DNA from 3 places in the Ectobacillus sp. OTK genome. Region 1 is predicted to be linked to each of the others. Evidence: riboswitches for the same ligand, from Rfam matches in the RefSeq annotation. Region 1 holds a riboswitch; each other region holds the start of a gene.
The links. Region 1 has a riboswitch for S-adenosylmethionine ahead of AC6HZ4_RS26690 (PLP-dependent transferase). Riboswitches for the same ligand answer to the same signal wherever they lie in the genome.

Region 2: another riboswitch for S-adenosylmethionine. It lies ahead of AC6HZ4_RS20955 (methionine biosynthesis PLP-dependent protein); the one in region 1 lies ahead of AC6HZ4_RS26690 (PLP-dependent transferase).
Region 3: another riboswitch for S-adenosylmethionine. It lies ahead of metK (methionine adenosyltransferase); the one in region 1 lies ahead of AC6HZ4_RS26690 (PLP-dependent transferase).

The regions. Positions count from the first base shown of each region.
Region 1 is NZ_AP048547.1:5,395,490-5,398,716, forward strand. Features, by position in the region: gene AC6HZ4_RS26680 (homoserine dehydrogenase) at 1-95, opposite strand, end outside; gene metA (homoserine O-acetyltransferase MetA) at 224-1,129, opposite strand; partial or broken gene AC6HZ4_RS26690 (PLP-dependent transferase) at 1,110-1,283, opposite strand; SAM riboswitch class I at 1,420-1,525, opposite strand; gene selA (L-seryl-tRNA(Sec) selenium transferase) at 1,592-2,992, opposite strand; gene selB (selenocysteine-specific translation elongation factor) at 2,998-3,227, opposite strand, start outside.
Region 2 is NZ_AP048547.1:4,222,992-4,226,218, reverse strand. Features, by position in the region: gene metC (cystathionine beta-lyase) at 1-573, opposite strand, end outside; gene AC6HZ4_RS20955 (methionine biosynthesis PLP-dependent protein) at 570-1,682, opposite strand; SAM riboswitch class I at 1,757-1,869, opposite strand; SAM riboswitch class I at 2,086-2,198, shown strand; gene AC6HZ4_RS20950 (bifunctional homocysteine S-methyltransferase/methylenetetrahydrofolate reductase) at 2,495-3,227, shown strand, end outside.
Region 3 is NZ_AP048547.1:4,816,341-4,819,567, forward strand. Features, by position in the region: gene metK (methionine adenosyltransferase) at 185-1,384, opposite strand; SAM riboswitch class I at 1,528-1,637, opposite strand; gene pckA (phosphoenolpyruvate carboxykinase (ATP)) at 1,944-3,227, shown strand, end outside.

The DNA of each region.
Region 1 (3,227 bases):
TGATGAATAAGACGGTCTTGATGATCATTAATAATCTTGACCACCCCGCTGCCAACTGTGCCGAGCCCTAGTAAACCAACCCGAATTTCTTCCACTGTAGTCCACCCCTTTTTACAAAATGATATTTATGTGCAATTATATAATTTCATGTCGTAAAAAACAATATATTGTCAACATTCTGAATACTATTTATGAGTTTAACGTAAAGAAAACGTTACCACCTTCATAAAATGAATGGAGTCTCCTGATATACGTAATAATTGAGCCAGTTGGAAAATAATAAATTCCCATGGCTTCTCCACTTCACAATCGGTTTTTTAGATGGATCATTGTCCCGGTAATAATTTTTTGGAACCTCAATTTCTAACCCTCTGCTTATATCACGATCATACTCTTTCTTTAACGTATCTCGCCCATATTCACTATGACCAAACACAAAAATGTTCTTCCCTTTCGTATCAGCGGCAATATGAACGCCTGCTTCTTCAGATTCTGCCAAAATTTGCAGCTCTGGTACTTTGATAATGTCCTCTTTGCGCACCTCTGTATGCCGAGAATGAGGCGCCCAAAAGTATTCATCAAATCCGCGCATAAGCTGCACGTGCTGCACCTTTACCTCATGCTCAAAAACACCGAATATTTTCTTCTCAAGCGGGTATTTCGGAATGCCATAGTGATAATAAATACCGGCTTGTGCACCCCAACAAATGTGAAGAGTGGATGTTACATGGGTTTGTGTATAATCCATAATACGTTTTAACTCTTCCCAATAATTCACATCTTCAAACTCCATCGTCTCTACCGGAGCTCCGGTAATTACGAATCCATCAAATTTCTCTCCTTCTACCTCGCTGAATGTTCTATAAAAGCTCGTTAAATGCTCCTGTGACACATTTTTTGACGTATGTGATTCCATATGAAGAAGATGAACGTCAACCTGCAGCGGCGTGTTGCCAAGAAGACGCAGCAGCTGTGCCTCTGTTTCCTGCTTCGTTGGCATAAGATTCAAAATGGCAATTTTGAGCGCACGGATATCCTGATGCTCCGCACGTTCCTTCGTCATAACAAAAATATTTTCCTTCTGTAGGACTTTGCCAGCCGGCAAGTCTTTATCCACGATGATAGGCATACTCTTTTCCTCCGGATAATGCTTGATGTAAATCTGCAATAAAATCTTCCACCTCTTCAATACCGACGGACAAACGAATTAAGTCAGGTGCGACTCCAGCAAGAACCTGCTGTTCCTCCGTCATTTGGCGAGGTGTTATACTCGCCGGGCGAATCGATCCTCGCTTCCATGCCTCCCCCATTCCCGTCCCCTTCTTTCCTCGATATATACTTTCTTAAGATATAAAAAAACTGCTCCTTTTCCCGCAGGTAAAAGAAGCAGTTATGTCCAAAATCATCCGGCTCATACCTCTCTTATCTTTCAGGAAATATACCTGCAGGATTTGGCACAATTCCGTTTTACGGCTGTTGCCAAGGCTTCATAGGGCCTGTTCCCTCTGCCTATTCTTGATAAGTCGTATGTCATTCATTAGTGCTGATTGTATCGAAATTAAGCGGCACTGTCAACCTGTTTTTTGAATGTTTATACTATTTGTTCAAAGGATGCGATAAGCAGCTCCATTTCGTTCTCCTTTACAGTCCGAAAGTCTAACAATAGCTTGCCATGCTGGATCCGACCGATAACCGGAACTTTGGAACTTCGCAATTCCTCCGCAAGCTGGGCAGCTTCCTTAAGAAAATGCTCAACTGCGACAACATACGTCGGCAGCTCTACATCGGGCATCGTACCGCCGCCGATCATTGATGTACTTTTTTCCAGATTGCATCGGTATTGCTCCAATTCAGCCATTCGTTCGATAAACCGCTGCGCTCTCTCCTGAATTGGCTCCGTGCCTTCTAAAATATCATGGACAGCCGGAATGCTCCTCACAGCCGCTTCTCCCTTTACATACGAAGAAAGTGTTGCCTCTAGTGCAGCCAATGTCATTTTATCGACGCGAAGCACACGCGCTAATTGATGGGATTTGAGCTTGGCAATCAGCTCTCGTTTACCAGCGATAATCCCTGCCTGCGGACCGCCGAGCAGCTTGTCGCCGCTAAACGAGACGAGGTCAGCTCCCGCTGCAATTACCTCGCGTACAACTGGCTCGTCTCCAATTCCAAAGTGCCGGTAACCAAGAATATCGCCGCTCCCAAGGTCCTCATAATATAAAACATGCTCATGCCGGCGCCGCAATGCAATGAGCTCCTCTGTAGAAACACTTTTTGTAAATCCAACAATTTTAAAATTGCTCGTATGCACCTTCATAAGCATCGCAGTTTCCTCGCGAATCGCCTTCTCATAATCATACAAATGCGTTTTATTTGTTGTCCCGACCTCTCTCAATTTGGCACCACTTTCTTCCATAATAGAAGAAACTCGAAAGGATCCCCCAATTTCTACAAGCTGTCCGCGTGATACAATCACTTCCTTCTCACTAGCTAAAGCGCGCAGCACAAGATAAACGGCTGCTGCATTGTTATTTACAACCATCGCTGCCTCGGCGCCCGTGACGCGGCAAAGCAGCTGCTCCGCAACATCATGGCGTGAGCCGCGCTTTCCAGTATCAAGCTTGTATTCCACATTTGCATACGAAGAGGCCACCTTGACAACATGAGCGGCCGCCTCCGGGCTTAGCCGCGCCCTCCCTAAATTTGTATGAAGCACCGTACCGGTTGCGTTAATAACACGCTTTAAATAAGGTGCTGTCATCCGCTGCGCCGCCTCATCAACCCTTTTAAAAACTAGTGCCGTCAGCGTATCCCTATCTTGTCCGCCATTCCATCTTTCTGCTAGCATATCCTCGCGAATGGCTTGCAGCTGCTCCTGCAATAAGGAGGTAAGCACAGCCTCCTGCAAGGAATACTCCGCAAGCAGCTCCGCAAATTGCCCAGACCGCTGCAGCTCGTGAATCGGCGGAAGCTGCCGCAAATCATTTATCATCCTGCTCATCTCCACTCCCGCTCATTTTCGTTTCGCCTTGTATATCCCAGTTCATCAAGAAGCTCTAGAAAAAGAATAAGCGTTTTTCTCGAAAGCTGTAAAACCTCCTTTGCCTGTTGTACCGTAAAGGACATACGTGTTTCTTGCTTCAGCCGTTCAAGATAGCCATGCACAACACTAGCTGACACAGCCTGCTGACCCAATTTGTACAAGCTGCCAGACTGAAGCAAATAAT
Region 2 (3,227 bases), 1.2 Mb from region 1:
AACATCTGCTCCTAGCTCAAGCGGCTTTTGTGAAAGCGGCGTTAGGAAGGTATTATCTACAAATGTTAACGCGCCTGCTCGTTTGGCGATTTCGCATACCGCACGAATATCCGTAATTTTCAAAAGCGGATTAGAAGGCGTCTCCATATAAATGACCTTTGTATTTGGACGGATTGCCGCTTCTACCTGCTCTAAGTCGGTCATATCGACAAAGGTATGGCTAATGCCGTAGCGCGTTAATACCTCTGTTACAACGCGGTACGTTCCGCCGTATACATCCTCGGTAATGACAACATGGTCTCCTTGAGATAAAAGAAGGAATGCAGTTGAGATTGCTGCCATGCCGGATGCAAATGCAAAGCCTCTCACACCGCCTTCTAAAAGCGCGATTGTTTCTTCGAGCACCTCACGTGTCGGATTGCCGGAGCGGCTGTAGTCATATTTCCCAAATCCATCTACATCAAGCTGATGGAACGTAGAGGAGTTGTAAATCGGAACGCTCACAGCTCCTGTACCTGGATCGTATTTAAAACCGTTATGAATTAGCAGTGTATCTTGCTCGTATCTTGTCATGCTTTCACCCCTTCACGCACTGCGATAAGAGCTTGCGTTAAATCTTGAATTAAATCTTCTGCATTTTCAATTCCGACAGAGAAGCGAAGCAGGCGATTACACACGCCGCGCGCTGAGCGAATTTCTTCCGGAATCTCTGCATGTGTTTGCGTAGCTGGATAGGTCATCAAGCTTTCTACACCGCCTAAGCTTTCGGCAAAGGTAATAAGCTTTAAGGACTGTAAGAACGGATTGACCCAGCTTTCATCCGCTAAACGGAAGGAAAGCATACCTCCGTTTCCTGGATATAAGACATCTGTAATGCCGTCAGCATCTTCTAAAAATGCCGCAATCGCTTTTGCGTTTGCTTCATGCTGCTTCATACGAAGAGCCAATGTTTTCATCCCGCGAATCACAAGCCAAGAATCAAACGGACTTAATACAGCGCCAGATGCGTTATGGTAATAACCAATTTGCTGACATAGCTCCTCGCCTTTTGCCACAATCAAACCGCTTAATACATCATTATGTCCGCTTAAGTATTTTGTAGCACTATGGATGACAATGTCTGCACCAAGTAAAATAGGCTGCTGCAGCACTGGCGTATAGAATGTGTTATCTACAATTAAAAGAAGATCATGTTTTTTCGTGATTTTTGCGACAGCGGAGATATCAGTTACTTCCATTAAAGGATTGGTAGGAGTTTCCACGAATACAGCCTTTGTGTTTTCGGAAATTGCCGCTTCCACTTCCGCTAGGTTATGCGTATCAACATATTTAAAGCGAACACCCCATTTATTTTCATGCTCTGTAAATAAACGGTACGTTCCACCGTATAAATCTTTAGATACAATCATTTCGTCTCCTGTTTTAAACAGAGAGAGAACAACAAGAATGGCAGCCATACCAGAGCTGCATGCAAAGCCTTGATCGCCGCCTTCTAGATCAGCAATAGCGTGCTCCAAAATTTTTCTTGTCGGGTTTCCTGTGCGAATATAATCAAAGCCAGTAGATTGTCCAATTCCTTCATGACGATAAGCAGTAGAAAAATAAACAGGTGGATTAACTGCTCCTGTAGCCGTTTCGCTGCGGTTTCCAATTTGAGCTAGTTTCGTTTCTTGTGAATACATGATAGAGTCCTCCTTAAATAAACAAATAAAGCCTTCTTTTTGTGAAAGAAGGCTTTGTGCGCGGCGCGAATACCTTCTTATCTCTCAAATTCTGTTAGAATTTGCTGGAGTTAGCACCTTTTTAACTATGTGTTAATGGTTGCTGAGGCGTCATCAGGCCAGATCCCTCGACCTCTCTGGATAAGAGAAAAATTATAAAATTGTAAATCCTCTATATAATTTATACTAAATGCACTATAAAAATCAATTCCCTTTTTATAATCTTCCGTAAATTCTTTGATTTCAAAAAATGCCATTGACTTAACTGAGGTACACATGCTAAATTAAGTGAAAATTGGGATTTGCTATATGAATACGATAATGCCGATTCTATGTTATCATAACCTTAGATGAAAATATAATGCTCTTATCGAGAGAGGCAGAGGGAAAGGCCCGATGAAGCCCGGCAACCTTCAAGTTTGTATGCTTGAAACGGTGCTAACACCTGCAGAACGAATCTGTTCTGGATGATAAGAGGGACATGAAACCCCCTCTTTCTGTGTGAAGAGGGGGTTTTTTAATAAGAATTAGGCGGTGTCTGCACAGCTAGCCCTTAGAAGAGGAAACCTGCCTGCCGTAAAGGCCAAAAGCGCCTTTCACGGTAAAGAACACACGGAACGCTTCTGTGAATCGGCTTCGCCCGAACTACGGCGTTTTGTGCGTGGGTTGTTTGCCTGTCCTAGCTAAGCAGGGCGCTTGCGCTTTTCGTAGTAGCATTTTCCTTCCGGGAACGGAATTGCACATATATTGACTAGAGAAAGAAGGGGAAGAGATTGAGGCTATTAGATAGATTAAAGGGAGGCATCGTGCTCGGGGACGGTGCGATGGGAACACTTTTATATTCACATGGCTTGCAAAGCTGCTTTGAGGAGTTAAACGTAACGGATCCGGAGCGAATTATTGATATTCATCGGCAATATGTAGAAGCTGGCGCGGATGTCATTCAAACGAATACGTACGGAGCAAACGAAGGAAAGCTTCGCATGCACGGCTTAGGGGACCAAGTCTCCCGCATTAACCGTGCAGCTGTACAAAATGCGAAGCAAGCGGCTAATAAAGACACATTGATTATTGGTACAATCGGCGGTATGAAGCATATCGGCGGTGTTACAATTAATGAGGTAGAACGTGAGTTTATGCTGATGGAGCAGGCAAATGCCTTGCTTGGAGAAGGGATAGACGGCCTTTTGCTTGAAACGTTTTACGATGAAACAGAGCTGCTGCACGCGCTCCGTATTTTACGAAAAGAAACGAATGTACCGATTGTTGCGCAGCTTGCTTTGCACGAAGCAGGACTTACGCAAAGCGGAACATATGCAGAAACGATTTTAGCGGAGCTTCTTGAGCAAGGAGCGGATGTTGTGGGTCTCAATTGTCGTCTTGGTCCTCTTCATATGATTGAATCATTGCAATTGGTATCCATTCCAGAAAAAGGGTATTTATCTGCATATCCAAATGCAGGCTTGCCGAAATATGCAGATGGTCGTTACACTTACGAAGGAACTG
Region 3 (3,227 bases), 580 kb from region 1:
CACAAAATGCACGGCTCAGGCGAAGCGAGGTCATACAAGTATTCCGTGGATTCTTTATCACTAAAGGCGCTTTTGCCAACCTACTTGGGGAGGATGAGTTGACTGCGAAGGGTTAGACAAATCCAAGAAAGTTCCTTAAATTGTAAAAAAGACCCATGCGTTGCATGGATCTTTTTTACAATGATTATAGTCCTGCTTGCTGACGAAGCGCATCCGCTTTGTCTGTACGCTCCCAAGTAAGGTCGAGCTCGTTGCGGCCAAAATGACCGTACGCTGCTGTTTGCTTGTAGATCGGGCGGCGCAAGTCAAGCATTTTAATGATACCCGCTGGACGAAGGTCGAAGTTTTTGCGAATTAAATCAACTAATACATCTTCAGTTACTTTGCCTGTTCCAAATGTATCAACGGAAATAGATACTGGCTGCGCTACGCCGATTGCGTATGCAAGCTGCACTTCCGCTTTTTCTGCAAGCCCTGCTGCTACGATATTTTTCGCAACATAACGAGCTGCATATGCTGCAGAACGGTCTACCTTTGTAGGATCTTTACCGGAGAACGCACCACCGCCGTGGCGGGCATATCCGCCATACGTATCAACGATGATTTTACGTCCTGTCAAACCAGCATCGCCTTGTGGTCCGCCAATTACGAAGCGGCCTGTTGGATTGATAAAGTATTTTGTATTTTCGTCAACAAGCTCGGCCGGAACAACTGGCTTAATTACATATTCTTTAAGGTTACGCTCGATTTGCTCGTGCGTTGCTTCTGGATGGTGCTGCGTGGAGATAACGATTGTGTCAACACGAACTGGCTTGCCATTTTCATCGTACTCAACCGTTACTTGCGTTTTACCGTCCGGACGAAGGTACGGTAATGTATCATCCTTGCGCACTTCCGTTAAACGGCGGGATAGCTTGTGTGCAAGAGAGATTGGAAGAGGCATAAGCTCTTTCGTTTCGTTACATGCAAAGCCGAACATTAAACCTTGGTCGCCCGCGCCGATTGCTTCAATTTCTTCATCAGACATAGAGCCTTCGCGTGCTTCTAGTGCTTTATCTACACCCATTGCGATGTCAGCAGACTGCTCGTCAATGGAAGTTAATACTGCACATGTCTCAGCATCAAAACCATATTTCGCGCGAGTATAGCCGATTTCACGAACTGTTTCACGAACAATTTTCGGAATGTCTACATATGTAGAAGTTGTAATTTCCCCTGCTACTAGCACTAAACCCGTTGTTACCGTTGTTTCACAAGCTACACGTGCATTGGGATCGTTTGTTAAAATCGCATCCAAAATAGAATCTGAAATTTGGTCACAAATTTTGTCCGGATGTCCCTCAGTTACGGACTCAGACGTGAAAAGACGACGCTTGTTTGTCATTGGTAAACCTCCCTTAATCTATTGCGTACGGAACTCATCCCTAAATTAAATTGTCATACGACATTCTTAAAATTCCCAAGAAAGCAAAATAAAAAACCTTCCCATTCGAGGAAAGGTTGAATGTGTCATTTCTTTGCCTTTCACTCTTATCGTTCAAGACATTCATGCCTTGCATCAGGTTGAGCACCTTTACCTATTCGGTGAGGTTGCTGGGCTTCATAGGGCCTGTCCCTCCGCCAGCTCGGGATAAGAGAGTATCCGTCTAAAGGATATAGTATAGAAATAACATAACTTTGTCAATTCATTATCTGCACATTTTAGCAAAAAAATCCTATCTATTTATGTGATGATAAATGCAGGCAAAACAAGTCCAATGGTTCACATCAATTCTCTGCAAAATATCCTTTATTAATTTTTGTCGAAGGAAAAACATTCAAAAAGGTGCAAATGTACAAACAATTATCAATAAATAGTATACATTATTTATTTTAATGTGTTATACTTTTTGTAGATGATGTGAGATATTTCTCTATAATTTAAACAAAGGATGGTTTTGATGATGAGTACTGTGAATGTCCAAATCGAGTTACATGAACTATTGAATGGAAGCAATGCACATGTGCAATTAAGCGTACCGCAATTAGTAGAAAAGGTTTTGATGAGAGAAGAGGGAAATCTAACTTCTACAGGTGCTGTTTCTGTTTCAACTGGGAAATATACAGGACGTTCTCCGAGAGATAAATTTATCGTTCACGAAGCATCCGTCAAAGATAAAATTGATTGGGGCGTAGTGAACCAAGCAATTTCTGAAGAAACCTTTCATCACTTATACACAAGAGTGCTGGAATATTTAAAAGAAAAAGAGGAGCTTTTCGTATTCAAGGGCTTTGCAGGTGCAGACCGTAACTCCCGCCTTCCGATTCAGGTTGTAAATGAATTTGCGTGGCACAACTTATTTGCACATCAGCTATTCATCCGTCCAACGGAACAAGAGCTTGCAAACCATGAGGCGCAATTTACCATCATATCTGCTCCAACGTTCAAGGCAGATCCAGTACTTGATGGAACAAAATCCGAGGCTTTCATTATCACCTCCTTTGAAAAGCGTATTGTGCTGATTGGAGGTACAGAGTACGCGGGAGAAATGAAGAAATCCATTTTCTCCATTATGAACTACTTGCTTCCAGAGCAGGACATCCTTTCTATGCACTGCTCGGCCAATGTAGGAGAAGAAGGGGACGTAGCATTGTTCTTCGGCTTATCCGGTACAGGAAAAACAACATTATCCGCTGATCCGAATCGTAAATTAATCGGCGATGATGAGCACGGATGGTCTGACAACGGTGTGTTCAATATTGAAGGCGGCTGCTATGCAAAATGCGTAAACTTGTCCCGTGAGAAGGAGCCGCAAATTTTTGATGCGATTACATTCGGTTCTGTATTGGAAAACGTTGTGTTAGATAAAAATACTAGATTTGCAGATTACGACAATGTCTCCTTAACGGAAAATACGCGTGCTGCGTATCCGATTGAGGCAATCGAAAACATTGTGCTTCCAAGCGTAGCTGGCCATCCGAACACAATTGTATTTTTAACAGCCGATGCATTCGGCGTACTGCCTCCTATCAGCAAATTAACGAAGGAGCAGGCGATGTACCATTTCTTAAGCGGCTACACAAGCAAACTGGCTGGTACAGAGCGCGGCATCACATCTCCGCAGGCAACGTTCTCAACATGCTTTGGCTCTCCGTTTCTGCCGCTAAATGCGTCCCGCTACGCAGATATGCTCGGCGAAAAGATCGAAAAGCATGGCGTAAAAGTATTCCTTGTGAATACCGGCTGG